DNA from 3 places in the Streptomyces sp. NPDC096152 genome. Region 1 is predicted to be linked to each of the others. Evidence: predicted binding sites of a transcription regulator. Region 1 holds the regulator's gene; each other region holds the start of a gene.
The links. Region 1 encodes HrcA, which represses chaperone genes, less so after heat shock. Its sites were predicted from a motif close to TTNGCACTCNGNNNNNCNGAGTGCNAA; they were not measured.

Region 1 (9,684 bases):
ACGGGGGACGAGGGCGAGGAGGGCGAGGAGTACGCCGGGCAGCGCCACCTCGGCGTGGCCCAGGTCCTCGCCCCCGAGTCGCGGCGCGCCGAGTGGGACCGGGAGTGGCTCGGGCGCGGCGCCCTGTCCTTCCTCGCCGAGGCCTCCGACCTGCTCGCCGGGCAGCTCGACGAGGACCTGGTCGCCGCGCTCACCGGGCAGCTGATCGTGCCGCGCCTGGCCGACTGGTGCGCGGTGTGGCTGGAGGACGAGGCGACCGCCCGCGGCGGCTGGGTCGACGGGACCGGTGCGGCGGGGCCGCGGCTCGCCCGCGTCTGGCACGGCAGCGAGAACCGCATCGAGGAGCTGCGCCGGGCCCTGGAGAAGGACCCGCCGCGCGCGCTCGACGGCGTACGGTCCGGCCCCGCTCCCTACCCCTGGCCCGGGGAGGCCCTCGGCCCGGCAGGCGCCCACGGCTCCGCGCTCGCCTACCGCCTGATCGCGGGCGGCCGCCCGCTCGGCACGCTGGTCATCGGACGGGCCGGGCTGCAGCGCTTCCCCGACGAGATCACCGGGCTGGTCGAGGACCTCGGCCGCCGGGTCGCGCTCGCCGTCGGCGCGGCCCGGCAGTACGCCCGCCAGGCCACCATCAGCGCCGTCCTGCAGCGCGGACTGCTGCCCGGCGCGGTCGCGCAGATCCCCGGGGTGCGCAGCGCCCTGGTCTACGAGCCGTGCGACAAGGGCGGCCCGAGCGGCGACTTCTACGACCTCTTCCCGGCCGGGGACGGCCGCTGGTGCTTCGCCGTCGGCGACGTCCAGGGCAAGGGCCCCGAGGCAGCCGTGGTCATCGGGCTGGCCCGGCCCTGGCTGCGGCTGCTGGCCCGGGAGGGCTACGGCGTCGCCGACGTCCTGGACCGCCTCAACCAGCTGCTGCTCGACGACGCCACCGAGGCCGCGGACGCCGCCGCCCGGGTCCTGGTGGCCGCGGGCGGCCGCACCCCCGCCCCCGGCGACGGCCCGCAGACCCGCTTCCTGTCCCTTCTCTACGGCGAGCTCGCCCCCTTCGAGGGCGGCGTCCGCTGCACCCTCGCCTGCGCCGGGCACCCGCTGCCGCTGCTCCTCGGGCGCGAGGGCGACGTCCGTACGGTCGCCCGCCCCCAGACCCTGCTCGGCGTCGTCGAGGACGAGACGTACACCAGCGAGACCTGCGAGCTGGAGCCCGGCGACACCCTGCTGTGCGTCACCGACGGGGTGACCGAGCGGCGCTCCGGCTCCCGTCAGTTCGACGACGGCGACGGACTCGCCACGGCCCTCGCCGGGTGCGCCGGGCTGGACGCGGAGCTGGTCGCCGAGCGCATCCGGCGGCTGGTGCACGAGTTCGGGGCCGGGCCCCCGGAGGACGACCTGGCGCTGATGGTGCTCCAGGCGGAGTGAGCGGCCGAGGGCGGGCGCCCGGGGGCAGGGGCCTGGCGTGTGCGGCCGAGGGCGGGCTCCCCGTCGGAACCCGGCGGGGAGCGAACGTCCCGGAGCGGACGCCCGGGGTGTACGGCCGAGGGCAGGGGGCCTGGCGTGTGCGGCCGAGGGCGGGCGCCCGGCCGGGCCCCGGCGGGGAGTGAGCGCCTCGGAGCGGGCGCCCGGCCCGGGCCCCGGCGCCGGTGCTGGACAATGGAGGACATGCCTTCCGCACTTCCCGACGGCGAGCCCGTCCCCGAGGACGGCGCGCTGCCCGCGCGGGCGCTCGCCGGAGCCGCCGAGCGGCCCCTCGGGTTCTACCTGCACGTGCCCTACTGCGCGACCCGCTGCGGCTACTGCGACTTCAACACCTACACCGCCACCGAGCTGCGCGGCACCGGCGGCGTGCTCGCCTCCCGGGACAACTACGCCGGGACGCTGACCGACGAGATCCGCCTGGCCCGCAAGGTCCTCGGCGACGATCCGCGCGAGGTCCGCACCGTATTCGTCGGCGGCGGCACGCCCACCCTGCTGGCCGCGGAAGACCTGGTGCGGATGCTGCGTGCGATCCGCGACGAGTTCGGCCTCGCGCCCGACGCCGAGGTGACGACGGAGGCCAACCCCGAGTCGGTCGGCCCGGAGTATCTGGCGGCCCTGCGGGAGGGCGGCTTCAACCGGATCTCCTTCGGTATGCAGAGCGCCCGGCAGCACGTGCTGAAGGTCCTCGACCGCACGCACACCCCGGGCCGCCCCGAGGAGTGCGTCGCCCAGGCCCGCGCGGCGGGCTTCGAGCACGTCAACCTCGACCTGATCTACGGCACCCCCGGCGAGTCGGACGACGACTGGCGGGCCTCCCTGGACGCGGCCCTGGGCGCCGGCCCCGACCACGTCTCGGCGTACGCCCTGATCGTCGAGGAGGGCACGCAGCTCGCCCGCCGGATCCGCCGCGGCGAGATCCCGGCGACCGACGACGACGTGCACGCCGACCGCTACCTGATCGCGGAGGAGACCCTCTCCGCGGCGGGCTTCGCGTGGTACGAGGTCTCCAACTGGGCCACCTCCGAGGCGGCCCGCTGCCTGCACAACGAGCTGTACTGGCGGGGCGCCGACTGGTGGGGCGCGGGCCCCGGCGCGCACAGCCACGTGGGCGGCGTGCGCTGGTGGAACGTCAAGCACCCGGGCGCCTACGCCGCCGCCCTCGCCGGGGGCCGCTCCCCGGGCGCCGGCCGCGAGCTCCTCACGGACGAGGACCGCCGGGTGGAGCGGATCCTGCTGGAGCTGCGGCTGCGCGAGGGCGTACCGCTGTCCCTGCTGCGGGAGGCGGGACGCGCGGCCTCCCGCCGCGCGCTGTCCGACGGTCTGCTGGAGCGGGGGCCGTACGAGGCGGGACGCGCCGTGCTCACCCTGCGGGGCCGGCTGCTGGCCGACGCGGTGGTGCGGGACCTGGTGGACTGAGGGGCCGGCCCCCGCGGCCGCGGCTTCGCGGGCCTCGGGGAACGGTCACGTGCCTCAGGGCACCGTCACGTGGTCGATGAGACGCTCGACACATCCCAGCAGATCCGGCTCCAGGTCCCGGTACGAGCCGACCCGGGAGAGGATCCGCTGCCAGGCGGCGCCCGTGTTCTCCGGCCAGCCGAGTGCGCGGCACACGCCCGTCTTCCAGTCCTGCCCGTGCGGGACCCGGGGCCAGGCGTCGATGCCCACGGACGACGGCTTCACGGCCTCCCAGACGTCGATGTACGGATGGCCCACGACCAGCGCGTGCTCGTCGGTCACCGCCTCGGCGATGCGCCACTCCTTGCTGCCCGGCACCAGGTGGTCCACCAGGACGCCCAGGCGGGCGTCGGGGCCGGGTGCGAAGTCCGCCACGATCGACGGCAGGTCGTCCACGCCCTCCAGGTACTCGACGACCACGCCCTCGACGCGCAGGTCGTCGCCCCACACCTTCTCGACCAGCTCGGCGTCGTGCCGCCCCTCCACGTAGATCCGCCCGGCGCGGGCCACCCGCGCGCGGGCGCCGGGCACGGCGACCGAACCGGACGCCGTACGGGTGGGCCGCACCGGCCCCGACGCCGGCTTCGCCAGCGTCACCACGCGGCCCTCCAGCAGGAAGCCGCCAGGCTGGAGCGGGAAGACCCGGTGCTTGCCGAAGCGGTCCTCCAGCGTCACCGTGCCGGCCTCGCAGCCGACCACGGCCCCGCAGAAACCCGTACCCGGCTCCTCCACCACCAGACCCGGCTCCGCCGGCACCTCCGGCACGGGCCGGGACTTCTTCCACGGCGGGGTCAGGTCGGCGGAGTACTGGCGCATTCGAATGACGATAGGGAGAACGCCGCGGGCGATCAGCGCGACACGCCGAAACGCCGCGCCAGGGCGTCACGCTGCGCCCGGACGAACGCCGCGTCCACCACCGCGCCGTGACCGGGCACGTACAGCGCGTCCTCGCCCCCCAGGTCCAGCAGCCGGTCCAGGGCGGCCGGCCACCGCGATGGCACGGCGTCGGTACCGGCCTGCGGCTCCCCGGACTCCTCGACCAGGTCGCCGCAGAAGACCACATCCGGGTCGCCCGGCACCACGACGGCGAGGTCGTGCCGGGTGTGCCCCGGGCCGACGTCGTGCAGCAGCACCTCCCGGCCGCCCTTCAGCTCGACGACGGCCGTGCCCCGGACCTCCTCCCGGGGACGGACCAGGGTGTCCGCCGCCACCTCGGCGGCCCCGGCCTCCAGCCCGTTGCGCACCGCGTCCGCGCACAGCTCCGCGCCTCCGTCCTCGAACACCGCACGGGAGCCGCCTGCGGCGAAGACGTGCGCGCCCGCGAACACGGCCGCGCCGAAGACGTGGTCGAAGTGCGGATGTGTGAGTGCGAGAAACCGCACACGGCCGCCGGCCAGCCGCTCCGCCTCCCGGCGCAGCCGGACCCCCTCCGCCAGGCTCGACCCGGCGTCGACCATCAGCGCGCCGTCCTCGCCGAGGACCAGGCCCACGGTGCAGTCCCACACCGGAAGGCGGCAGCGGCCTACCCCGTCCGCCAGCCGCTCCCACCCCAGCTCTTCCCAAGTCACCGTCATACGGCGACGCTAGCCGTGACGGCCGTCCGGGCCCAGCCGTGACGGCGGTCGCGGCACGACCTCGCAGGCCGTCGCCGGACCGGCCTTGCCGCGGGCGTACCCCACAGCCGTACACTGGGCCGGGTAAAGCTGGCACTCGTATGCGTCGAGTGCCAGGCAAGGAGCCACGGGACGACTTCTGGAGGTGTGCGCGATGCTCAGCGAACGAAGGCTCCAGGTGCTGCGCGCCATCGTCCAGGACTACGTGGGCACCGAGGAGCCGGTGGGCTCCAAGGCCCTGACCGAGCGGCACAACCTCGGTGTCTCGCCCGCCACGGTCCGCAACGACATGGCGGCCCTGGAGGACGAGGGCTACATCGCCCAGCCGCACACCAGCGCCGGACGCATCCCCACCGACAAGGGGTACCGCCTCTTCGTCGACAAGCTGGCCGGGGTCAAGCCGATGACCGCGCCGGAGCGCCGGGCGATCCAGAACTTCCTCGACGGCGCCGTCGACCTCGACGACGTGGTCGCCCGCACGGTGCGGCTGCTGGCGCAGCTGACCCGGCAGGTCGCCGTCGTGCAGTACCCCTCGCTGACCCGCTCGACCGTGCGGCACGTGGAACTGCTGTCGCTCGCGCCCGCGCGTCTGATGCTCGTGCTGATCACGGACACCGGCCGGGTCGAGCAGCGCATGGTCGACTGCCCGGTCCCCTTCGGCGAGGCGTCCCTGGCGGACCTGCGCGCGCGGCTGAACAGCCGGGTCGCCGGCCGCCGCTTCGCGGACGTGCCGCAGCTCGTCGAGGACCTGCCGGACGCCTTCGACGTCGAGGACCGGGGCACGGTCTCGACGGTGCTGTCCACCCTCCTGGAGACCCTCGTGGAGGAGAACGAGGAGCGGCTGATCATCGGCGGCACCGCCAACCTGACCCGCTTCCCGCACGACTTCCCGCTCACCATCCGGCCCGTCCTCGAGGCGCTGGAGGAGCAGGTGGTGCTCCTGAAGCTGCTGGGCGAGACGAAGGATCCGGGCATGACGGTGCGCATCGGTCACGAGAACGCCTACGAGGGACTCAACTCCACATCCGTGGTGTCGGTGGGCTACGGTTCGGGCGGCGAGGCAGTCGCCAAGCTCGGCGTGGTCGGACCGACCCGCATGGACTACCCGGGAACGATGGGAGCGGTACGCGCAGTGGCACGGTACGTCGGACAGATCCTGGCGGAGTCCTAGGTGGCCACGGACTACTACGCCGTACTCGGCGTGCGTCGCGACGCGTCGCAGGAAGAGATCAAGAAGGCCTTCCGGCGGCTCGCGCGCGAGCTGCACCCGGACGTCAACCCGGATCCGAAGACCCAGGAGCGGTTCAAGGAGATCAACGCCGCCTACGAGGTGCTGTCGGACCCGCAGAAGAAGCAGGTCTACGACCTCGGCGGCGACCCGCTCTCGCAGGCGGGCGGCGGTGCGGGCGGCTTCGGCGCGGGCGGCTTCGGAAACTTCTCCGACATCATGGACGCGTTCTTCGGCACGGCGTCGCAGCGCGGGCCGCGCTCGCGCACCCGCCGGGGCCAGGACGCCATGATCCGGCTGGAGATCGAGCTGGACGAGGCGGCCTTCGGCACCACCAAGGACATCCAGGTCGACACGGCCGTCGTCTGCAACACCTGCAACGGCGAGGGCGCGGCCCCGGGCACCACCGCCCAGACCTGCGACATGTGCCGCGGCCGCGGTGAGGTCTCGCAGGTCACCCGGTCCTTCCTGGGCCAGGTCATGACCTCGCGCCCGTGCCCGCAGTGCCAGGGCTTCGGCACCGTCGTGCCCACCCCGTGCCCGGAGTGCGCGGGCGACGGCCGGGTGCGGTCGCGCCGCACCCTGACCGTGAAGATCCCGGCCGGTGTCGACAACGGCACCCGCATCCAGCTCGCGGGCGAGGGCGAGGTCGGCCCCGGCGGCGGCCCCGCCGGCGACCTGTACGTCGAGATCCACGAGCTGCCGCACCAGACCTTCCAGCGGCGCGGCGACGACCTGCACTGCACGGTCACCATCCCGATGACCGCGGCGGCCCTCGGCACCAAGGTGCCGCTGGAGACCCTGGACGGCATGGAGGAGGTCGACATCCGCCCGGGCACCCAGTCCGGCCAGTCGATCCCGCTGCACGGCCGGGGCGTCACGCACCTGCGCGGCGGCGGCCGGGGCGACCTCATCGTGCACGTCGAGGTGCAGACCCCGACCAAGCTCGACCCCGAGCAGGAACGCCTGCTGCGCGAACTCGCCAAGCTGCGCGGCGAGGAACGGCCCCAGGGCCAGTTCCAGCCGGGCCAGCAGGGCCTGTTCTCCCGCTTGAAGGACGCGTTCAACGGGCGCTGAGCCGGGTTGCGGCCTCGGCCGGGGTTCCGGGGGTTGTCCCCCGGGCGGACACGGTCAGCCGGGCCGGCAGGCCCTGTTCTCCCGGCTGAAGGACGCGTTCGACGGGCGCTGAGGCGACTCCGTTCACGGGGGCGCCGAGCCGGCTTCGTTTCCGGCTCTGTTCGGCCTCTCCGGCCGCCCCCCCGGCCGTCCGCCCGGACCGCCGGGGGGACGGCCGGATGCGGTGCGGTGGGCCGGACGTGACACCATGCGGGCATGTCCACCGCACTGACCGATCTCTTCCCGTATCCGATCGTGCAGGCCCCCATGGCGGGCGGAGTCTCCGTGCCGCGGCTCGCCGCCGCCGTGTCCGAGGCGGGCGGGCTCGGGTTCCTCGCCGCGGGCTACAAGACCGCCGACGGGATGTACCAGGAGATCAAGCAACTGCGCGGGCTGACCGGCCGCCCCTTCGGCGTGAACCTCTTCGTGCCGCAGCCGGACTACGCCGAGTCCGGCGCCGTCGACCTCTACGCCCACCAGCTGGCCGGCGAGGCCACCTGGTACGAGACCGAACTCGGCGACCCGGACAGCGGACGCGACGACGGCTACGACACCAAGCTCGCCGTGCTCCTGGACAACCCCGTGCCGGTGGTCTCCTTCCACTTCGGCGTCCCCGCCCCCGAGGTGGTCGACGCTCTGCACCGCGCGGGCACCTTCGTCCTCGTCACGGCGACCACCCCCGAGGAGGCGCTCGCCGTGCGGCAGGCCGGCGCGGACGTGGTGATCGCGCAGGGCCTGGAGGCCGGCGGTCACCAGGGCAGCCACCGCGACCTGCCCGAGAACGGCTGCCCCGGCACCGGCGTGCTCGCGCTCGTCGCGCAGGTCCGCGAGACGGTGGACATCCCGGTCGTCGCCGCGGGCGGCATCATGCGCGGCAGCCAGATCGCCGCGGTCCTCGCGGCGGGCGCGAGCGCGGCCCAGCTGGGCACGGCGTTCATCGCCACCCCCGAGTCCGGCGCGCACGCCCTCCACAAGGAGGCGCTGACCGACCCCGTCTTCCCCCGCACGGAGCTGACCCGCGCGTTCTCCGGACGCCCGGCGCGCGGCCTGGTCAACCGCTTCCTGCGGGAGCACGGCCCCTACGCGCCCGCCGCCTATCCCGAGATCCACCACCTCACCGCGCCGCTGCGCAAGGCGGCCGCGAAGGCGGGCGACGCGCAGGCCATGGCGCTGTGGGCCGGGCACGGCCACCGCATGGCCCGCGACCTGCCCGCCGGGCGGCTGGTGGAGGTGCTGGCGGCCGAACTGGACGCCGCCCGGGCGGCGTTGTCGGGCTTCCCCACGGCCGGAGGTGAGGTGCGATGACCGCGCCGGTGTTCGTCGTCGACCGACTCGACCGGATCGGGCCGGAGTTCGTGCTCGACGGCCCCGAAGGCCGGCACGCGGTCTCCGTCAAGCGGCTGCGCCCCGGGGAGGACGTCATCCTCACCGACGGGCGCGGACGCTGGGTCGAGGGCGTGGTGAAGGCCGCCGAGGGCAAGGACCGGCTGGTGGTCACGGACCTGGAGTCCGTGACCGAGGAGCCCGCCCCGTCCCCCCGGATCACCGTCGTCCAGGCGCTCCCCAAGGGCGACCGGGGCGAGCTGGCCGTGGAGACCATGACCGAGGTCGGCGTCGACGCGATCGTGCCGTGGGCCGCCTCCCGCTGCATCACGCAGTGGAAGGGCGACCGCGGGCTGAAGGCGCTCGGCAAGTGGCGGTCCACCGCCCGTGAGGCCGGCAAGCAGTCCCGCCGCGTGCGCTTCCCCGAGGTCGCGGACGCGGCGACGGCCAAACAGGTCGCCACCCTGCTCGCCGGCGCCGACTTCGCCGCCGTGCTGCACGAGAGCGGCGAGGAGCCGCTGGCCACCACCGCCCTCCCCACCGCCGGTGAGATCGTCCTCGTCGTCGGGCCCGAGGGTGGCGTGTCCCCGGACGAGCTGGAGCTGTTCGCACGGGCGGGCGCGAGGCCGTACCGGCTCGGGCGTAGCGTGTTGCGCACCTCGACCGCCGGTACGGCGGCGGCCGCCCTGCTCCTGGGCCGCACCGGCCGGTGGTCCTGACCCGAAGGGGGAGCCCGTGGAACTGGCACAGGTCCGGCTGCTCGTCGGCGACTTCGCCGCCTGCTACAGCTTCTACGCCGATGTGCTCGGCCTGAAGCCGCAGTCGGGGGCGGCGGAGGGGCCGTACGAGAAGTTCAGTCCGGCCACCGGGTCCGCGGGGATAGCCCTCCAGGACCGGGCGATGATGGCCGGGGTGCTGGGCGAACTGGGCGAGGAGGCCAACGGGCACCGCTCGCTGGTGGTGCTGCGCGTGGACGACCTCGACGCGACCTGCGCCCGGATCACCGCCCGCGGCGGGACCCTGCTGCACGGCCCGGCCCCCCTGACCGACCGGATGCGCGTGGCCCACCTCAAGGACCCCGAGGGCAACCTCGTCGAACTCCAGGAGTGGCTGCTGCTGCGCGGCTGACCGCGGGGGTCCGGCACGGTGCGTGCGGGCCGGCCTCGCACCCCGAGTGGGGGCCACGCCCGAGGGGCGGGCGGCGCGCGTGTGGCCGTATGCGCTCTACCGCGCGGGGCGGGCCGGTGGCAGGCTGCCGTGCATGGGGGTACCGAGGCGTATCGGGCAACGGCCGCGCGGGCGGCGGGTGATGGCCGTGGCGGGGCTCGCGGCGGTCGCCGTGGGCGGGGCCGTCGCGTGCGACCCCGGCGGGCCGAGCTCCGCGGCGGTGGCGTACACGACCGACAGGACCGCGACCGCGGAACTGAACCGGCGGCACGCCTCCGTGCGCTGGCTGACCTGCACGGCCGGCTACGAGGG
Region 2 (9,684 bases), on a different contig from region 1:
GCGTGCGCCTCGCTCCTGCACAACAACAAGATGACCAAGGCGGTCCAGAACTGCCTGGTCAAGGCCGGTATCGGCGGGGCTGCCGCGTTCGTCGTCGGCAGGTACATCAGCAAGGACCTGGCCAAGGACATCGCCTCCAAGGTCGTCGTCGCAGGGGCCTCGGCCTGCCTGTCGTCCTTCACGTAAAAAATCGGGAGCGCACCAAATGACGGCCAAGATCCTTGTCACGCTCGTCTGGATTGCCGTACTCATCGGAGTGAACAAGCTGTTCGCCGGGACCGATTGGGCTCAATACGTGGCTACATTCATTCTGGCCGGCTCCTACGCACTGCTGATTGACAAAGTGAACAAGCGCACAGTCCGGGACAGCCGGAATTAGGGCATCGCTTTTCAAACGGTCTTGGCCGAAGCAGAAGTAATGCGAGTGGCCCGCCGCTTCACACGAGGCGGCGGTGCCGCAGAGACTGAAGCCGCGCCGTCCTGGGCCGGATTCGCCTACGGCGGCCAGTGCGGGACTCCCGGCCGCCGGCCAGCCACCCCGACAAGCCCTACGCGCCCATGCCCCACCCCGACAGACCGCACACGTAGGGGCTACGGGTCTGGTGACGGCGATCAGGACCTTCGGACGGCTCCCGCCCCGTCGTGAAGGCGTACACCCGAGAGGCTCACCGTCATATCTGACGGATCTTCTGGAACCTCCCTGGGAGGGTCTGCATCTTTCTGTGCGGTGACGCAAAAGCGGTGACACGGGGTCCCGCAGGGTGTCTTCACCAGGGGGAAGTCACATGGCACGGCGGACACTGGCCGTCTCGGCTCTCGGTCTGGTGGTGCTGCTGGGTGCCGCTGCCTGCGGCAAGGACCACAACACCGCCACCCAGCCGTCCAAGGGCTCTTCGGACGCTCGTCCCGCCGCGTGCGGATCGTCCCAGCTGAGCTGGAAGCTGGCCCTTCTGCCGGGCAAGCCTCACCATACGCCGACGGCGATGCTCAGCGCCGCGCACAAGGGACCGAGGCCCTGCGCCTTCGACGGGTACCCGGGGCTCGAGTTCTGGGTCGGCAAGGGACCGTCGGCCGACGCGAAGCCGAAGAAGTCCACGCCGGTCCGTCTGGTGCTGAAGCCGGGCCACAGCATCGAGTTCCCGGTCTTCTACGACGCGGTGGGCTCGCCGTCCGAGAGCTGCGACCTCCTGGCGGAGAACGACCCGCGCATCTCCGTGACGCCACCGCACCACGCCGCGCACGACTACGGCTCCCGCGTGCGGCTGACCGACGCAGAGGGGCACCATGTGCGGGCGCAGGTGTGCGGCCCCGACGACCCGCTGTTGGGTGCGCCCCAACTGCACTGAGACGCCACTGGTTTAACGAGGTGTACGCACGCCTCCTTCGTGCGATCATGGCGGCTGCGACCGCTGACCACGGTCGGTTGACAGCCGCCGCATGGCGGCACGGGGGGAATTGCACCGGGGGTGCTGCGGTGCGCTGCGCGCGCGGCGCAGGCCGTCGGCGGAAGATCGCACTTCGTACTCCGTAGCAGCGGTACGCCTGCCGCTCTGCGGCAGTGGCATGTCCGTGGGGTCCTCGTGTCGCCGTTCGGCCTGCCTCGGTTGGAGAACCTGAATTGCTCGATGAACGAATACGTCTCGGGGCCGTCGTGGCGCTGAGTGCCGCGCTGCTGCTGGGCAACGCCGCAGTGGCACAGGCCGACACCGCGCCCCCCTTACCCGGCACACCCACGCCGACCGCGTCGGGGCTCCCACAGAGCACCGGCCCTGCTCCGACGTCGGCCACGCCCACACCCCCGGCCGGTCCTTCGGCCGAGCCGCCGACCGCGGACACGCAGGTGCCGGCCCCCGACGCCGCCTGGACGGCCGAGGCCGGCCATCAGCTTCTGGACTCCCGAGCGCATGGCCTCGGCCACCGATCCCTCGGGCCGTACCCCCACCGCCCCACCGCAGGGCTTGACGGCGGCACGCCGGCAGCGCTCCGCCACCGGGCTGACCGCCGCCCAGCACTTCAAGGGCATCAAGACCGTCGGCACGATCTTCAGCACCGACAAGGGCCTGCAGGGCCACCGCTGTACGGCCAGCGTTGTGCGCAGCGGGGGGCACAACCTGATCCTCACCGCGGGCCACTGTGTCGGCTCGAAGTCCATGTTCGTGCCCATGTACGACCACACCAAGACGGCGGCGCAGCAGCAGTACGGGGTCTGGGCGGTCGACGACTGGTTCCGCGACAAGCGGTACGCCTCGGACAAGTCCAAGAACTCCGACCTGGATTACGCCTTCGCGAGCCTGAAGCCGAACGGCGGCAAGAACGTCCAGGATGTCGTGGGCGGCGCCAACAGCCTGGAGCGTACGCCCGGCTATACCAACAAGGTGACGGTCATCGGCTACCCGATGATCGGGCACAACCCCCAGGACACGGCGGTCCGCTGTGCCGACGTCCACACGACGGCACTGTCCGGCTACTACCAGATGCAGATCTTCTGCGGCGGCATGTGGGGCGGGGTCTCCGGCGGCCCGTTCTTCTCCAAGCTCGACACCTCCGGCGACAGCGGCACGATCATCGGCAACGTGGGCGGGTTCCTCCAGGGCGGACCGGATGTGGACCACACGGATCCGCGGTACAACGAGATCACCTACAGCCCGCTGCACGGCGACCGCTTCTTCCGGCTCTACGCCGACGCGCAGGAGGGCCGCAACCCCGACTACGGCCCGTACCAGCAGCCGCCCCTGCCCTACACCATGGGATCCGGGTCGACCTGGAAGCACGCGCGGCTGATGGCCTCGGGCGACTTCAACGGCAAGGGCCACAGTGACATGGTCGTGGTCTGGGACGACGGCGAGACCACCCTCTACAACAGCGACGGCGACGGCCACTTCACCAGTGAGCGGCAACTGCTGCCCAAGAACACCACCTGGGATCACGCGGCGACCATCACCGCGGGCGACTTCACCGGGTCGAAGCAGTTCGACCTGATGGTGCGCTGGTCCGACGGCGAGGTCACCCTCTACGGCGACGTGGGCACCAAGGGCCTCAACTGGGCCGGCACCCAGATGATCAAGCCGAACGACCTCTGGAAGAACGCGACCCAGATCGCGGCGGGCCGCTTCAACGCCAACCAGTACGTCACCGACCTGGTTGTGCGCTGGATCGACGGCGAGGTCACCCTCTACACCAACGTCAGCGCCGGCACCTTCGGCCAGGAGCACCAGCTCCACGGCAAGAACGACACCTGGCGGGACGCCACCCTGCTCACCGCCGGCGAGTACTCCGGCAGCGCCAAGTGGGACCTCATGGTGCGCTGGACCGACGGCGAGGTCGACAACTATGTCAACACGAGCACGTCGGGCCTGGGACAGGAGCAGCGCATCCTGGACAAGAACGCCCTCTGGACGCACGACCTGGCCATGACGACCGGTGACTTCACCGGAAACGGTCGTACCGACGACCTCGTCATCCGCTGGTCCGACGGCGAGACCACGATGTACAGGGACACCGGCGCCGCCCGTTTGGGCGCCGAGGAGACCCTGGTCCACCCCGCCTGAACCCGGGCACCAGCGCCCGACACCCGATGCCCTCGGCACACGCCCGTGCCGAGGGCATCACACGTACGGCACGCCGGCCACCGCCCGGGAGGTCGCCTGGCCGTAGGCCGGGGAGACCCAGCCACCCGAAGGGAAACGGGGAGGCCACCACCCGTACCGATCTTCCGCGTGGGTGTGCGGTGCGCGCTGGGACGTGTGTCGCCCCGTAAGGGGCGCGGGGAACTGCGCGAGCAACCAAGCACGGCGCCCCACCCGGCATCGAACCCCGCACGGCAGACGCGAACCCGCCAGGCACAGGCACAGGCACAGGCAGCGGGAAAACGCACGGTGCCCAGCCCCCGAGAGGACTGGGCACCGTTGGTTCAGCTCAGCCGGAGCTGACGCTCAGCGCAGCGCTCAGTGGGCGTGGCCGTGGCCGTGGCCCGCGGCGGCCGGCTCTTCCTCTTCCTTCTTCTCGACGACCAGGGTCTCGGTCGTCAGGAGGAGGGAGGCGATGGAGGCGGCGTTCTCCAGGGCGGAGCGGGTGACCTTGACCGGGTCGATGACGCCGGCCTTGACCAGGTCGCCGTACTCGCCGGTGGCGGCGTTGTAGCCGTTGCCCTTCTCCAGCTCGGCGACCTTGGAGACGATGACGTAGCCCTCCAGGCCCGCGTTCTCCGCGATCCAGCGCAGCGGCTCGACGGCGGCGCGGCGGACGACGGCGACACCGGTGGCCTCGTCGCCGGTCTTGCCGAGGTTGCCCTCGAGGACCTTGACGGCGTGGACCAGGGCGGAGCCACCACCGGAGACGATGCCCTCCTCGACCGCGGCGCGGGTCGCGGAGATGGCGTCCTCCAGACGGTGCTTCTTCTCCTTCAGCTCCACCTCGGTGGCGGCGCCGACCTTGATCACGCACACGCCGCCGGCCAGCTTCGCGAGGCGCTCCTGGAGCTTCTCGCGGTCCCAGTCGGAGTCGGTGGACTCGATCTCGGCCTTGATCTGCGCGATGCGACCCTCGACGTCCTCCTTCTTGCCGGCGCCGTCGACGATCGTGGTGTCGTCCTTGGTGACGGTGATGCGGCGGGCGGAGCCGAGGACGTCCAGACCGGCCTGGTCGAGCTTGAGGCCGACCTCCTCGGAGATGACGGTGGCGCCGGTGAGGACGGCCATGTCCTGCAGCATCGCCTTGCGGCGGTCGCCGAAGCCCGGGGCCTTGACGGCCACGGCGTTGAACGTGCCGCGGATCTTGTTGACGACCAGGGTCGACAGGGCCTCGCCGTCGACGTCCTCGGCGATGATCAGCAGCGGCTTCGAGGCGTTCGCCTGGATGATCTTCTCGAGGAGCGGGAGCATGTCCGCGATCGCGGAGATCTTGCCCTGGTGGATCAGGATGTACGGGTCGTCGAGGACGGCCTCCATACGCTCCTGGTCGGTCACGAAGTACGGCGAGAGGTAGCCCTTGTCGAACGCCATGCCCTCGGTGAAGTCCAGCTCCAGACCGAAGGTGTTGGACTCCTCGACGGTGATGACGCCGTCCTTGCCGACCTTGTCCATGGCCTCGGCGATGAGCTCGCCGACCTGCTGGTCCTGGGCGGACAGCGCGGCGACCGCGGCGATGTCGGACTTCTCGTCGATCGGGCGGGCGGTGGCCAGCAGGTCGTCGGAGACGGCCTTGACCGCGGCGTCGATGCCCTTCTTCAGGGCGGCCGGGGAGGCACCGGCGGCGACGTTCTTCAGGCCCTCGCGCACCAGCGCCTGGGCGAGCACGGTGGCGGTGGTGGTGCCGTCACCCGCGATGTCGTTGGTCTTGGTCGCCACCTCCTTCACCAGCTGGGCGCCGAGGTTCTCGTACGGGTCCTCGACCTCGACCTCGCGGGCGATGGTGACGCCGTCGTTGGTGATGGTGGGCGCGCCGAACTTCTTGTCGATGACGACGTTGCGGCCCTTGGGGCCGATCGTCACCTTGACCGTGTCGGCAAGCTTGTTGACGCCGCGCTCGAGGGCGCGACGGGCGTCCTCGTCGAACTTCAGGATCTTCGCCATGGCAGCGGGAGCCCTCTCGGAATTCTGGGTGAAAAAGACACTACGCCCCGGGCGCCCGGCTTCTTATCGGTCGCGGGGGCCAGGGGCGCAGCTCACAGCAGGAATGCTGAGGTGATTACTTCTCGATGATCGCGAGCACGTCGCGGGCCGAGAGGACGAGGTACTCCTCGCCGTTGTACTTCACCTCGGTGCCGCCGTACTTGCTGTAGAGAACGACGTCGCCGACGCTGACGTCGAGCGGAAGGCGGTTGCCGTCCTCGAAGCGGCCCGGGCCCACGGCCAGGACGACGCCCTCCTGGGGCTTCTCCTTGGCGGTGTCCGGAATGACCAGGCCCGAGGCCGTGGTCTGCTCGGCGTCGAGCGGCTGGACCACGATGCGGTCCTCGAGCGGCTTGATGGCAACCTTGGAGCTGGTGGTCGTCACGATCCGACCTCCCCCTTCGGAGATCTCACGGGGTTAACTGTCTGAGGTGGCGACCAGGTCGATCCGTCGTCGCGGGTGCCGGACCTGCCCGTCGCTGTGTTGGCACTCTCCAGGGGGGAGTGCCAGACCTGAGACTATGACTGTCGTTAGCACTCGGTCAAGCGGAGTGCCAATTGCCTGCGGCGCGTCGCGGGAGTTCCCTGTGAGCGCGGGGTTGTGCAGCACACCGTCTGCTGGTGTGACCGGCCCCGGGGGCCGCCGCCCCCGGACCCCCGCTTCGGCCTTGACGGCCTCGTCCTCGAACTCCCCCGAGCTCTTCGAGCAGGGTGTGCCCCCAGACGGGCTGAATGCTGGACGGGCCGGCTACTCACGCGTCGGACGGGCTGAATGCGTGACCTCGGCTCACAGGTAGTCCTGGAGCCGCCCCACCGTCAGGCCCCGGTCCTGGATCCGGCGCAGCAGCCGTGTCGTGCGTTCGCGCAGGGTCGGGCCGTCGAGGTCGTCGTCGTCCGAGGCGACGAGGAGGATGTCGCCGGGGCGCAGGCCGCGGTGGCCGTGGGTGAAGCGCAGGTCGGTGTCCGACATCGAGGCGCGCCACAGGACGACCGCCGAGACCCCGCAGTCGGCCGCCGCGCGCAGGGTCGTGCGGTCGAACGCGCGGTACGGCGGCCGGAACAGGCGGGCGCGGACGCCGAAGCGGGCGTGCAGCTTGTCCCGCTGGCCGCAGATCTCGGCGCGCTGGCCGGCGTAGGGCAGGCCGCGCAGCGAGGGGTGGTCGAGGGTGTGGTTCTGGAGGTCCGCGCCGACCGACATCAGGTGGGCGAAGTGCCCGTACCCCGGTCCGACGACTCTGTCCGTGAGGAACATGCTGACCGGCAGCCTCAGCTCACGCACCATGTCGACGAACCGCGGATCGCGCTCCGCCCCGTCGTCGTAGGTGAGGAAGACGACCTTGTCGGAGGTCCGGACGTGGTCCACGACCGGAGGCATTCCCGGGCCGGAGGTGCCGGTGAGCCGGGGCCGGGCGGGCGGGCGCGGGGGCGCGGGCAGCGGGGCCGCCAGGCCCCAGCGGCGGTAGGGCGGCTCGGCGGCCGGGCCCGCGGGCCGTACCCGCTGGGCCGCCTTCCTGCCGAGCCGCTCGATGGGGTCGACGGACGGCGCGCAGCCGGTCAGCAGCACGGCCGCGAGCAGGGCCGCGGCCACGCGCCGCGGCCTCACAGGTAGTCCTCCAGCCGGGCCACCGCGTACCCCTCGGCCGTGACCTTGTTCAGGAACCGGCGCATGTCGTCGATCATCGTGCCGTTCCATTCGCCCGGCCCGCGGAAGTGGGTGAGGACGATGTCGCCGCGGTGGATCCGCTGGTCGACCTCGCGGTACTCCCAGTGGTCGACGAAGACCTCCTCGTTCCAGATCGGCGCGTACTCGATGCCGCAGGACTTGGCGGCGACCAGGGTGTCCTGGTTGTAGTTGCCGTAGGGCGGGCGGAAGACCTTCGGGCGCTTGCCGAACTGGCGCCGCATGATGTCCTGCATGTCGCAGATCTCGCGCTCCTGGTCCTCGTAGGACAGGCCCGGCAGGTAGGGGTGGTGCAGGGTGTGGTTGTTGAGGGTGTTGCCGTAGGCCTGCACCGTCCGGAAGTACCCGTAGTCGTCCTTCACCAGGTAGTTGCTGAGGAAGGCGGTGTACGGGATGTTCAGGTCCCGCATCATCTCCAGGAACTCGGGGTCCTTCTCCGAGCCGTCGTCGATGGTGAGGAAGACGACGCGGTCCCTGGTGGGGACGGTGGTGAAGACCGGGGGCAGATCCCACTCCTCCTGGTTCGTCACCTGGAAGCCGGGGCGGGCGTGGATCCTCGGCTTGACGGCGGGCGGCGGCGGGGGTGTGAGCGGGACCCGCATGAGGCCCCAGCGCCGGGCGGCGGCCACGCGGGCCTCGTAGGCGGCGCGCAGGCGGCCGGCGTAGGAGTGGAGGGCGCGGGCCGGGGGCGCCTGGAGGAGGGGCTCCTGGCCGGGGGCCGGCCGGGCCTGGGTGTTGGAGGGCGTGCAGCCCGAGGCGAGTGCGGCGGCCACGAGGAGCACGAGACCGCCCCGGGTCACGGCCTTCCGGCGCACCGCCACCGCGGGGCGCTTTTTGTCATTTTGTCCTACTACTCCCATGGCGCCGGATCTTCGCAGGCTTCCGCGGGGAACCCGGGCCGACACCGCGGCGGGAGGCGCACCATCCACCGACTGGCCCACAATGAGCCGGTGAACGACCACCGCCTGCGCGACTTCGCCCCGCTGCTCACCCCCGAGGGCCGTGCCCTCCTGGACGAGGTGCGCGGCACCGACCCCGCGGGAGAACTCGCCGTCGCCACCCGGCTGCGCCGCGAGCACCCCGCCGAGCTGGTGTCGGCCGCGCTGGGGCAGGCGCGGCTGCGGCAGCGGGCGGCGGCGAAGTTCGGGGCCCAGGACGCGGAGCGGATGTTCTTCACGCCGAACGGGGTCGAGCAGTCGACCCGGACGAGCGTGGCGGCCCACCGGGCGCACCGGTTCCGGGACCTCGGCGTGACCTCCGTGGCCGACCTGTGCTGCGGGATCGGCGGGGACGCGATCGCGCTCGCCCGCGCCGGGATCCGCGTGCTGGCCGTGGACCGGGACCCGCTGACGGCGGCCGTGGCGCGGGCGAACGCCGAGGCGCTGGGGCTGGGCGACCTGATCGAGGTCCGGGAGGCGGATGTCACCGAGGTCGACACCTCGGGGTACGACGCCGTCTTCGTGGACCCCGCGCGGCGCGGCGGCCGGGGCCGGATCTTCGACCCCGAGGCGTACTCGCCGCCGCTGTCCTGGGCGGTGGACACCGCGCTCAAGGCCCCCCGGGCGGCGCTGAAGATCGCCCCGGGCATCCCGCACGAGGCCGTCCCCGCCGAGGCCGAGGCCGAGTGGATCTCCGACGGCGGGGACGTGAAGGAGGCGGTGCTCTGGTTCGGCACCGAGCCCGGCCGCGTCCGGGCCACCCTGCTCCCCGGTCCGCGCACCCTGCCGGGCCGCGGCCTGCCCGACCCGGAGGTGCGCCCCGTGGGCCGCTTTCTGTACGAGCCCGACGGCGCCGTCATCCGGGCCCACCTGGTCGCCGAGGTCGCCGAGGAGCTCGACGGGGGCCTGCTCGACGAGACCATCGCCTACGTCACCGCCGACACCCTGCGCCCCACGCCGTACGCGCGCGCCTACGAGATCACCGACCGGCTCCCCTTCAACGTCAAGAAGCTGAAGGCCCTGCTGCGGGAGCGCGAGATCGGCGTCCTGACCGTGAAGAAGCGGGGCTCGGCGGTCGAACCGGAGGAACTGCGCCGCAAGGTGCTGCCCAAGCCGCACGGACGGAACACGGCGACGGTGTTCCTGACCCGCGTCGCGGGAGCCCCGACCATGCTGATCGGCCACCCGGCGGACTGACAGCGGCGGCGCGGGCCGGGCCGCTCAGGACGCGACGATCCCCTTGCCCACGGCGAAACCCCTGGCCCGGCCTTCCGGGATCACGCGTCGGTGCCGTGAGGAACGCCGCTCAGCCGGAGGCGGCCGCGCGGCGTAGCAGCAGGGCCCGTTCGCGGGTGTTGCGGGTGAGGGATGCCGCCCGCTCGAACTCCACGCGGGCCTCCGCCGGGCGGCCGAGGCGGGACAGCAGGTCGCCGCGGACGCTGGGGAGCAAGTGGTA
Region 3 (9,684 bases), on a different contig from region 1:
GGGTCGATGATGCCCTCGGCGATCATGTCGACGTACTCGCCGGTCGCGGCGTTCAGGCCGTGGCCGACGGTCAGGTTGCGGACCTTCTCCACGACGACGCCGCCCTCGAGACCACCGTTGACGGCGATCTGCTTCAGCGGGGCCTCCAGGGCGAGCTTCACGGCGTTGGCGCCGGTCGCCTCGTCACCCTGGAGCTCCAGCTTCTCGAAGACCTGGGAGGCCTGCAGCAGGGCCACGCCACCACCGGCGACGATGCCCTCCTCGACGGCCGCCTTCGCGTTGCGGACGGCGTCCTCGATGCGGTGCTTGCGCTCCTTGAGCTCGACCTCGGTGGCGGCACCGGCCTTGATGACCGCGACGCCGCCGGCCAGCTTCGCCAGGCGCTCCTGCAGCTTCTCGCGGTCGTAGTCGGAGTCGCTGTTCTCGATCTCGGCGCGGATCTGGTTCACGCGGCCCTGCACCTGCTCCGGGGAGCCGGCGCCGTCGACGATCGTGGTCTCGTCCTTGGTGATGACGACCTTGCGAGCGCGGCCCAGGAGGTCCAGGGACGCGTTCTCCAGCTTGAGGCCGACCTCCTCGGAGATGACCTCGCCGCCCGTGAGGATGGCGATGTCGCCGAGCATGGCCTTGCGGCGGTCACCGAAGCCCGGGGCCTTGACGGCGACGGACTTGAAGGTGCCGCGGATCTTGTTGACGACCAGGGTCGACAGGGCCTCGCCCTCGACGTCCTCGGCGATGATCAGCAGCGGCTTGCCCGACTGCATGACCTTCTCGAGGAGCGGGAGCAGGTCCTTGACCGAGGAGATCTTGGAGTTGGCGATGAGGATGTAGGGGTCCTCGAGCGCCGCCTCCATACGCTCCATGTCGGTGGCGAAGTAGGCGGAGATGTAGCCCTTGTCGAAGCGCATGCCCTCGGTGAGCTCGAGCTCCAGACCGAAGGTCTGCGACTCCTCGACGGTGATGACGCCTTCCTTGCCGACCTTGTCCATGGCCTCGGCGATGAGCTCGCCGATCTGGGTGTCGGCGGCGGAGATGGAGGCGGTGGAGGCGATCTGCTCCTTGGTCTCGACCTCCTTGGCCTGGTCGAGCAGGGCGGCGGAGACGGCCTCGACGGCCTTCTCGATACCGCGCTTCAGCGCCATCGGGTTGGCGCCGGCGGCGACGTTGCGCAGGCCTTCCTTGACCAGGGCCTGGGCGAGAACGGTCGCGGTGGTCGTACCGTCACCGGCGACGTCGTCCGTCTTCTTGGCGACTTCCTTGACCAGCTCGGCGCCGATCTTCTCGTACGGGTCCTCGAGCTCGATCTCCTTGGCGATGGAGACACCGTCGTTGGTGATCGTGGGGGCACCCCACTTCTTCTCGAGGACGACGTTGCGGCCCTTGGGGCCGAGGGTCACCTTGACGGCGTCCGCGAGCTGGTTCATGCCGCGCTCGAGGCCTCGCCGCGCCTCCTCGTCGAACGCGATGATCTTGGCCATGTGAAGTGGTCCCTCCAGGACTGGGGGTGATTCCTTCGGACCGCGCCCGCGCCCGCGACGGACGGCTCGCCGGCCTTGTGGTTCCTTGCCCCACCCGGCCTGCGGGCCTCACCGACCCGGTCCTTCGCTGTCACTCTCACCTTCAGAGTGCTAACGCCAATGATTAGCACTCGGCACCCGAGAGTGCAAGCGCCCGCGAAGCGGGCTCGTTGAGGGGTGACGGCCGGGCGACGGGTGTGCGCAAGCGACTCAGGCGGGGCGGAGGGCGACTCGGCCGCGCGCGAACAGGCGCGAGCCGCCCGCCCCGAGGCGGAGGGCGGGCACGCCGAAGGGCCCGCACCCCACGAGGTGTGCACCTCGGGGCGCGGGCCCTTCGATCAGAAGAATGTCGCTTGCGGTGGTCGCGCGATTCAGGCCGTGACGCGGACCATGTCGGCCTGCGGACCCTTCTGGCCCTGCGAGATCTCGAACTCGACCCGCTGGCCCTCTTCCAGCGTGCGGTAGCCGTCCATCTGGATCGCGCTGTAGTGGACGAAGACGTCCGCACCACCGTCGACCGCGATGAAGCCGTACCCCTTCTCCGCGTTGAACCACTTGACGGTGCCCTGAGCCATGCCTAACTCCCCTATTACTGGCCCTTGCACAGATCCACACTTCGCGGATCCGGGTCAGACCTCCGCCCCCATGGATTGGGGGCGTGCGCCGGAACGCGTCGACCGCGGCTGAATGTATCTGTCCAACTGCCGTCTGCAACAGGTCAGTCGGACGAGAAATCTGGGCACGACCGATCCGGAATCTCCCGAGAATTCGCCTGAATTCAGGTCAAGTCGGGCCGGGCAAAGGGAGCGTATGACGCAAAAGACCCGCACAGTTTGGCTACTTCTTGTCGCCCGTGCGGCGGGTTTCCAGGGCCACCGATCTTCGGATCAGCGACGCGTTCCCCAACTGTACCGCGCTCAATCACGCTGAATTGCCCCCTCCGCTTCTCTTACGGAGGGGGCAATTCCATGAACTCTCGGTGACGACGGTTACCGAAGGTAATGATCAGCCGCCGGCGACCGCCGGAATGATGGACACGCCCGCGCCCTCGGGGGTGGCCGTCTCCAGGCCCTGCTCGAACCGGACGTCGTCGTCGTTGACGTAGACGTTGACGAAGCGGCGCAGCCTGCCCTGGTCGTCCAGGACGCGCGTGGCGATGCCGGTGTGGTTCTTCTCCAGGTCGGCGATGACCTCGCCGAGGGTCGCGCCGTCGGCGCTCACCTCGGCCCGGCCGCCGGTGTAGGTGCGCAGGATGGTGGGGATGCGAACGGTCACGCTCATGCGAGGCCAGCCTCTCGGAAGGAGTCCAGGTTCGGGCGGATGGTCGCGGTGAGGCCGGTGCCCGCCACCGCGTCCAGGGTCTTCAGGCCGTCACCGGTGTTCAGGACGACGGTGGTCTTCGCCGGGTCCAGCACACCGTTCTCGATCAGCTTGCGCGTGACGCCCACCGTCACACCGCCCGCCGTCTCCGCGAAGATGCCCTCGGTCCGGGCGAGCAGCTTGATGGCGTCCACCACCTGCTCGTCGGTCACGTCCTCCACGGCACCGCCGGTGCGGCGCGCGATGTCCAGGACGTACGGGCCGTCCGCCGGGTTGCCGATGGCGAGGGACTTGGCGATGGTGTCCGGCTTCTGCGGGCGGACCACGTCGTGGCCCGCCTTGTAGGCGGTCGACACCGGGGAGCAGCCCTGGGCCTGGGCGCCGAAGATCTTGTACGGCCGGTCCTCGACCAGACCGAGCCTGATCAGCTCCTGAAGGCCCTTGTCGATCTTCGTGAGCTGCGAGCCGGAGGCGATCGGGACCACGATCTGGTCCGGCAGCCGCCAGCCGAGCTGCTCGCAGATCTCGTACGCCAGCGTCTTGGAGCCCTCGGCGTAGTACGGCCGCAGGTTGACGTTGACGAAGCCCCAGCCCTCGCCGGCCGGGTCGCCGATCAGCTCGGAGCAGAAACGGTTCACGTCGTCGTAGTTGCCCTCGATGCCGACGAGCTCGCCGCCGTAGACCGCGGCCATGACGATCTTGCCCTGCTCCAGGTCGTGCGGGATGAACACGCAGGAGCGGAGGCCGGCCCGGGCGGCCGCGGCGCCGACGGCGCCGGCCAGGTTGCCGGTGGAGGAGCAGGACAGGGTGGTGAAGCCGAAGGCACGGGCGGCCTCCAGGGCCTGGGCGACGACCCGGTCCTTGAAGGAGTGCGTCGGGTTGCCGGAGTCGTCCTTCACGTACAGCCCGCCGGTCACGCCGAGCTCGCGGGCCAGGTTGTCGGCCTGCACCAGCTTGGTCCAGCCCGGGTTCAGGTTCGGCTTGGTCGCCACGTCGGCGGGGACGGGCAGCAGCGGCGCGTAGCGCCAGATGTTCGCGGGGCCCGCCTCGATCCGCTTGCGCAGCTCCTCGGTGTCGTACGCCGAGAAGTCGTAGGCGATCTCCAGCGGGCCGAAACACTCCTCGCAGGCGAAGACCGGGCCGAGCGGCACCCGGTGGCCGCACTCACGGCAGCTCAAGGACGCGGCGGGACCCAGGTCGACGGTGGAGTCGGTGCTGCTTGCAACAGTCTGCACAGCCATGGAGGCGAGGCCCTTTCTCCTCATCTTCCTCACGACGCATCTCGCCGTGAGACGGATTTGGCACCTTCCCTAGCCGGGAGCCTCGCGGTGACGATCGACCGTGCGCGCACAGCGATGGATACGAGAACCGGCTGGAGGGTTGCCGGGGCTTCATCGGGCCGTGTCCCTCTGCCCCTCTGGATGAGCGGTATGCGGTTGTTGAGCGGCGGCGACCCCCGACATGCGATGGTCATCCGCGTTGTTCAAGACTGTAACCGAAGGCCAGGACAGTTGAGATAGTCGTCCGAACCGCGAGACGGAGCACAGGACCCGTGTGATCCGTTCCGTGATCCGAATCAGTGAGGAGCCGCCGACCGTGCTGGAAGAAGTCGAGGGCTGGCTGAGGACACGCTCCTGGTCCGTGACCGATCGCCCGCTGCACCGGATCCTGGCCGCCAAGCGCGCGAGCGGCTCGTCGGTCAGCGTCGTGCTGCCCGCGCTGAACGAGGAGGAGACGGTCGGCGAGATCGTCGCCGTGATCCGTCACGACCTGATGCGGCAGGCCCCGCTCGTCGACGAGATCGTCGTCGTCGACTCGGGCTCCACCGACCGCACCTCCGAGGTGGCCGCCGCCGCGGGCGCCCGGGTCGTCCACCGGGACGACATCCTGCCGCGCATCCCGGCCGTCCCGGGCAAGGGCGAGGTGCTGTGGCGCTCGCTGCTCGCCACCGAGGGGGACATCGTCTGCTTCGTCGACGCCGACCTGAGGGAGTTCTCCTCCGACTTCGTCACCGGGATCGTCGGCCCGCTGCTCACCGACCCGGACGTCGACCTGGTGAAGGCGATGTACGACCGTCCGCTCGGCGGCGCCGCCGGGCAGGGCGGCCGGGTCACCGAGCTGATGGCGCGCCCGCTGCTCAACATGCACTGGCCGCAGCTGGCCGGCTTCGTGCAGCCGCTCGGCGGCGAGTACGCGGCCCGCCGCTCGCTGCTCGAACAGCTGCCCTTCCCGGTCGGCTACGGGGTCGAGCTGGGGATGCTGGTCGACGCGCTGCACCTGGTCGGCCTGGACGCGCTCGCCCAGGTGGACGTCGGCGTGCGCAAGCACCGGCACCAGGACGGGCAGGCACTCGGCCGGATGGCCGCCGCGATCTACCGCACCGCCCAGCTCCGGCTGGCCCGCGGCCATCTGATCCGGCCCGCCCTCACCCAGTTCGAGCGGGGCGAGGAGGGCTTCGAGCCGCGGACGTACTCGGTGGACACCGAGGAGCGGCCGCCGATGGTCGAGATCGCGGAGTACGCCGCCCGGAAGGTGGCGTGAAACATCGGCCCGGCCGTATACGGCCACCCACCAAGCGGAACCGTACGTTTGAGCGTTTGAGGGCCGGGCTAGGTTGAGGCGTATGGCTTCTACGCACGGTGCCGAGGTGCTGGTCGCGTCCAATCGCGGCCCGGTTTCGTACGAGCTGCGCGAGGACGGTTCGCTGCAGGCCCGACGCGGAGGCGGAGGGCTGGTGTCCGGGTTGTCGGCGATCGGGCCGGAGGCGGGCGCGGTGTGGGTGTGCGCCGCGCTCGGCGACGCCGACCGGGAGGCGGCCCGCCGCTTCGAGGGAGGCCGCCGATTGCCGTCCGACGCGACCGGCGGGCAGCAGGTCCGGATGCTCGACATCGACGCGGCGGTCTTCGCGGACGCCTACAACGGCATCGCCAACTCGGTGCTGTGGTTCGTCCACCACATGCTCTACCAGACGCCGCTGGAGCCGGTCTTCGACGCGGAGTTCCGCCGGCGGTGGGCGTCCTACGAGGCGTACAACCTGGCCTTCGCCGAGGCGCTGGCGGAGGAGGCCGCCGAGGGGGCGGCCGTGGTGGTGCAGGACTACCACCTGACGCTCGTCCCGGGGATGCTGCGCGACTTCCGGCCGGACGTGCGGATCGGCCATTTCTCGCACACGCCGTGGGCGCCGGTGGACTACTTCCGGATGCTGCCCGACGACATCGCCGAGCAGGTGCTGCGCGGGATGCTGGGCGCGGACCGCCTCGGCTTCCTCACCCGGCGGTGGGCGGACGCGTTCACCGGCTGCTGCGAGGCGCTCGTCGACGGGCTCGGCGGCACCCGGGTCGGGGTGCACGGTCTCGGCGCGGACGCCGAGTTCCTGCGGGAGCGGGCGCACCGCGCCGACGTCGACGAGCGGATGGCGGCACTGCGCGAGGAGATCGGCACGGCTCCCGACGGGACCCCGCGCCGCACCGTCGTGCGCGTGGACCGCACCGAACTGTCGAAGAACATCGTGCGGGGGCTGCTGGCCTACGAGCAGCTGCTGGAGGACCGCCCCGAGTGGCGGGAGCGCGTGACGCACCTCGCCTTCGCCTACCCCTCGCGGCAGGACCTCGCCGTCTACCGGGACTACACCGCCGAGGTCCAGCGGGTGGCCCAGGAGATCAACGACCGGTTCGGCACGCCCGGCTGGACCCCGGTCGTGCTGCACGTCCGGGACGACTTCGCGCGCTCGCTCGCCGCGTACCGGCTCGCCGACGTGGCCCTGGTGAACCCCATCCGGGACGGCATGAACCTGGTCGCCAAGGAGGTGCCCGTGGTCTCGGACGCCGGGTGCGCGCTGGTGCTCTCCCGGGAGGCGGGGGCGTACGCGGAGCTCGGCGAGGACGCGGTCGTCGTCAACCCCTACGACGTGACCGGCACGGCCCAGGCGCTGCACGAGGCCCTGACCATGCCGGCGCACGAGCGGGCGGAGCGCTCCAAGCGGCTGGCTGCGGCGGCCACCGCGCTGCCGCCCGCCCAGTGGTTCCTGGACCAGCTGACCGAGCTGAACGGCCGACCGGACTGAACCCGGGGCGGGGGGTGGGCCGCCCGGGCTGAACGACCGCGGTGGCCGACCGCCGTGCCTGAACGGCCGACCGGGCTGCACGCCCGCTCAGGGCCGAACAGCCACCGCGGCTGAACAGCCGCCCCAGGCCGGACAGCCACCGGGGCTGTACGGCCCGCCCCGGCTGAACGGCCACCGGGGCTGAACGGCCCGCCCGGGCTGGACAGCCACCGGGGCTGTACGGCCGACCCGGTCGGTGGGATGACCGGGCCGGCCCCGCCGGGAGCCGGTCCGGCGCCGGAAACTCAGTCCAGATTCTCCGCCAGCTCCCGCAGCAGGGCCACCACCCCGGCCGGCCCGTCCACGACCAGGTCGGCCCGCTCCGCCAGTTCCGTCACCTCGCTGCTGCCGCTGCACACCAGCAGGCCCGGCACGCCGTCGGAGCGGAGCTTGTCGACCGTGGCGAAGGCCGACAGATCGCCCAGGTCGTCACCGGCGTAGAGGACCGAGGTGGCGGCGACGTCACGGGCGTAGTCGAGGAGGGCGACGCCTTTGTCCATGCCCGGCGGGCGCAGCTCCAGGACCATGCGGCCGGGCTCGACGATCAGGCCGTGCCGGGCGGCGAGGTCGGTGAGCGGTTCGCGGAGCAGCTCGAAGGCGGCCTGCGGGTCGTCGGCGCGGCGGGTGTGCACGGCGACGGACCGGCCCTTCTCCTCGACCCAGGTGCCGTGCCCGGCGCCGACGCGGTCGAGGAGCCCCGGCAGCTCGGCGCGGACGGCGGCGACGCCGGGGTGCGGGGGCGGGGCGGTGACGGTGCCGGTGGCCGCCTCCCAGCGCTCGGCGCCGTAGTGGCCGAGGACGACGAGGTGCTCCAGGCCGGGGACGCCCGCGAAGCCGCCGTGCCGCACGGCGACGTCGGCCGGACGGCCGGTGACCACCGCCACGGCGGCCACCTTCGGGGCGAGCGCGGCGATCGCGGGCACCGCCTCCGGGTGCGCCCGGGCCTGGTCCGGGTCCGGCACGATCGGCGCGAGCGTGCCGTCGAAGTCGAGTGCGATCACCGCGCTCCGGGGCCGCGCGAGGATCGCGGCGAGCCCGTCCCGCCCGGCCTGCGTGGCGGGCGTCGGCAGGGAGGGGGTGGGGTTGGGGGTGGTCGAGTCTGCTGCGTGACTGTCCTGGCTGCCCATACGGCGAACCTATCCACGCGCGGCCGGACGCACTCCTCGACGCCCCGTTCCCGGCCGGTCCGGCCCCGCTCTCAGCGCTCGCCGCGGCGGGCCTCCCGCACCCGGCGCAGGCGGTTCACCGTGACCGGGTCGTGGGCCAGCGCGCGGGTGTCGTCGAGGAGGGCGTTGAGGAGCTGGTAGTAGCGGACGGGGGACAGGCCCAGCTCCTCGCGGATGGCCCGCTCCTTGGCGCCGGGGCCGGGGAACCCGCGCCGCTCCAGGGCGAGGATGTCCCGCTCCCGCCGGCCGAGCACGTCCTGGTCGTCGTCCATACCGGCACGGTAACCGCCGCCACCGACAATGCGACTCGCGCGCCCGCTCGACCGCCACGGCCTCGGGAACACGGAAGCCCGCCCGATGCCCGTGCCGCGTAACGGCACAGCACCAGGCGAGCAGGCCGGAATCTCCCTCCTTCTTCAGGAGGGAGAGCAAGTCAACGCTCCGCACTCTCCGCCGAGGACGCCCGCGCCTGCAGCCCGCCGAGCACCCCCGCGGGGCTCCCGCCGGGGGTGACCGCCTCGCCGATGCGGCGCTTGACGTCCGCGCTGACCTGGGCCCAGGAGGTGTTCCCGACCGGGTAGAGCTGCGCGAGCGGAAGCTCCTCCAGGAACGGCCGGAGCTTGGCGTCCTCCTCGGACGCGGCCATCGCCTCCGAGGCGGAGGTGGTGACCGGCAGCAGGTCGTAGCGGCGGGAGAAGTCGAGGACGTTCCCGCGGCTGTAGACGAAGTCGAGGAAGTCACCGATCTCGTCGCGGTGGCCGTTCTTCTTGAAGGCCATCATCCAGTCGGCGACGCCCATGGTGGCCTTGGCCGCGCCTTCGCGCCCCGGCATCGGCACCATGCCGAACTTCACGCCCTTCCTCGCGGCCTGCTGCATCAGCGTGGGGTGGCCGTCGAGCATCCCGACCCGGCCGTCGGCGAAGGCGGCGAACGCGTCCGCGCGGTTGAGCCTGCCCGGGGCGACCGGCCCGGTCAGGTCCTTGCCGACGAGTTCGTCCTTGAGCCAGTCGAAGGTCTGGACGTTCTGCGCCGAGTCGATGGTGTAGGTGCCGATGTCGTCGGTGTAGCCGGTGCTGCCGCCGCTGAGCATCCACTGCATGGTCTCGGCCTGCGCCTCCTCCGGGCCGAGCGGCAGCGCGTAGGGGTACTTCACGCCCTCGGCCTTCAGCGCCCGGGCGTCGGCCGCGAGCTCGTCCCACGTCCGCGGCGGGGTGAGCCCGGCCTTGGCGAAGAGGGTCTTGTTGTAGAAGAGGACGCGGGTGGAGGCCGCGAACGGGATGCCGTACTGCACGTGCCGCAGTTCCCCGGCGTCGGAGAGCTGGCCGATGAGGTCGGCCTGGACGGGGATGGAGAGCACGTCGTCGGCCTTGTAGAGCAGGTTGTCGGCCGCGTAGTCGGCGTACGCGCCGATCTGTGCCAGGTCGGGGGCGTGGCCCGCGGCGACCATCTCCTTGACCTTGCGGTCGACGTCGTTCCAGGAGTAGACGCTGACCTCGACCTTCACGTCCGGGTGCCGCGCCTCGTAGTCCTTGACCAGCCGGTCCCAGTACTTCTGCGAGCCGTTGGCCGCGGAGTCGCC

Region 2: groES (co-chaperone GroES) is a predicted target of HrcA. The motif match lies at 6,141-6,167, and genes of this name have one in related genera.
Region 3: groL (chaperonin GroEL) is a predicted target of HrcA. The motif match lies at 1,642-1,668, and genes of this name have one in related genera.

The regions. Positions count from the first base shown of each region.
Region 1 covers NZ_JBIWFW010000001.1:462,941-472,624, forward strand. The annotation lists gene ACIQ9G_RS02020 (SpoIIE family protein phosphatase) at 1-1,413, shown strand, start outside; gene hemW (radical SAM family heme chaperone HemW) at 1,654-2,886, shown strand; gene ACIQ9G_RS02030 (DUF3097 domain-containing protein) at 2,941-3,741, opposite strand; gene ACIQ9G_RS02035 (MBL fold metallo-hydrolase) at 3,774-4,499, opposite strand; gene hrcA (heat-inducible transcriptional repressor HrcA) at 4,693-5,709, shown strand; gene dnaJ (molecular chaperone DnaJ) at 5,710-6,843, shown strand; gene ACIQ9G_RS02050 (nitronate monooxygenase) at 7,099-8,187, shown strand; gene ACIQ9G_RS02055 (16S rRNA (uracil(1498)-N(3))-methyltransferase) at 8,184-8,924, shown strand; gene ACIQ9G_RS02060 (VOC family protein) at 8,941-9,333, shown strand; gene ACIQ9G_RS02065 (hypothetical protein) at 9,467-9,684, shown strand, end outside.
Region 2 covers NZ_JBIWFW010000003.1:678,758-688,441, forward strand. The annotation lists gene ACIQ9G_RS13230 (hypothetical protein) at 1-186, shown strand, start outside; gene ACIQ9G_RS13235 (hypothetical protein) at 206-379, shown strand; gene ACIQ9G_RS13240 (DUF4232 domain-containing protein) at 786-1,346, shown strand; gene ACIQ9G_RS13245 (trypsin-like serine peptidase) at 1,905-3,548, shown strand; gene groL (chaperonin GroEL) at 3,945-5,570, opposite strand; gene groES (co-chaperone GroES) at 5,686-5,994, opposite strand; gene ACIQ9G_RS13260 (polysaccharide deacetylase family protein) at 6,397-7,212, opposite strand; gene ACIQ9G_RS13265 (polysaccharide deacetylase family protein) at 7,209-8,150, opposite strand; gene ACIQ9G_RS13270 (methyltransferase domain-containing protein) at 8,133-9,425, shown strand; gene ACIQ9G_RS13275 (RNA polymerase sigma factor) at 9,535-9,684, opposite strand, start outside.
Region 3 covers NZ_JBIWFW010000007.1:117,080-126,763, reverse strand. The annotation lists gene groL (chaperonin GroEL) at 1-1,478, opposite strand, end outside; gene ACIQ9G_RS23910 (cold-shock protein) at 1,889-2,092, opposite strand; gene ACIQ9G_RS23905 (MoaD/ThiS family protein) at 2,523-2,798, opposite strand; gene thrC (threonine synthase) at 2,795-4,078, opposite strand; SAM riboswitch class I at 4,096-4,265, opposite strand; gene ACIQ9G_RS23895 (glucosyl-3-phosphoglycerate synthase) at 4,434-5,378, shown strand; gene ACIQ9G_RS23890 (trehalose-6-phosphate synthase) at 5,461-6,900, shown strand; gene otsB (trehalose-phosphatase) at 7,185-8,066, opposite strand; gene ACIQ9G_RS23880 (DUF3263 domain-containing protein) at 8,138-8,377, opposite strand; gene ACIQ9G_RS23875 (extracellular solute-binding protein) at 8,539-9,684, opposite strand, start outside.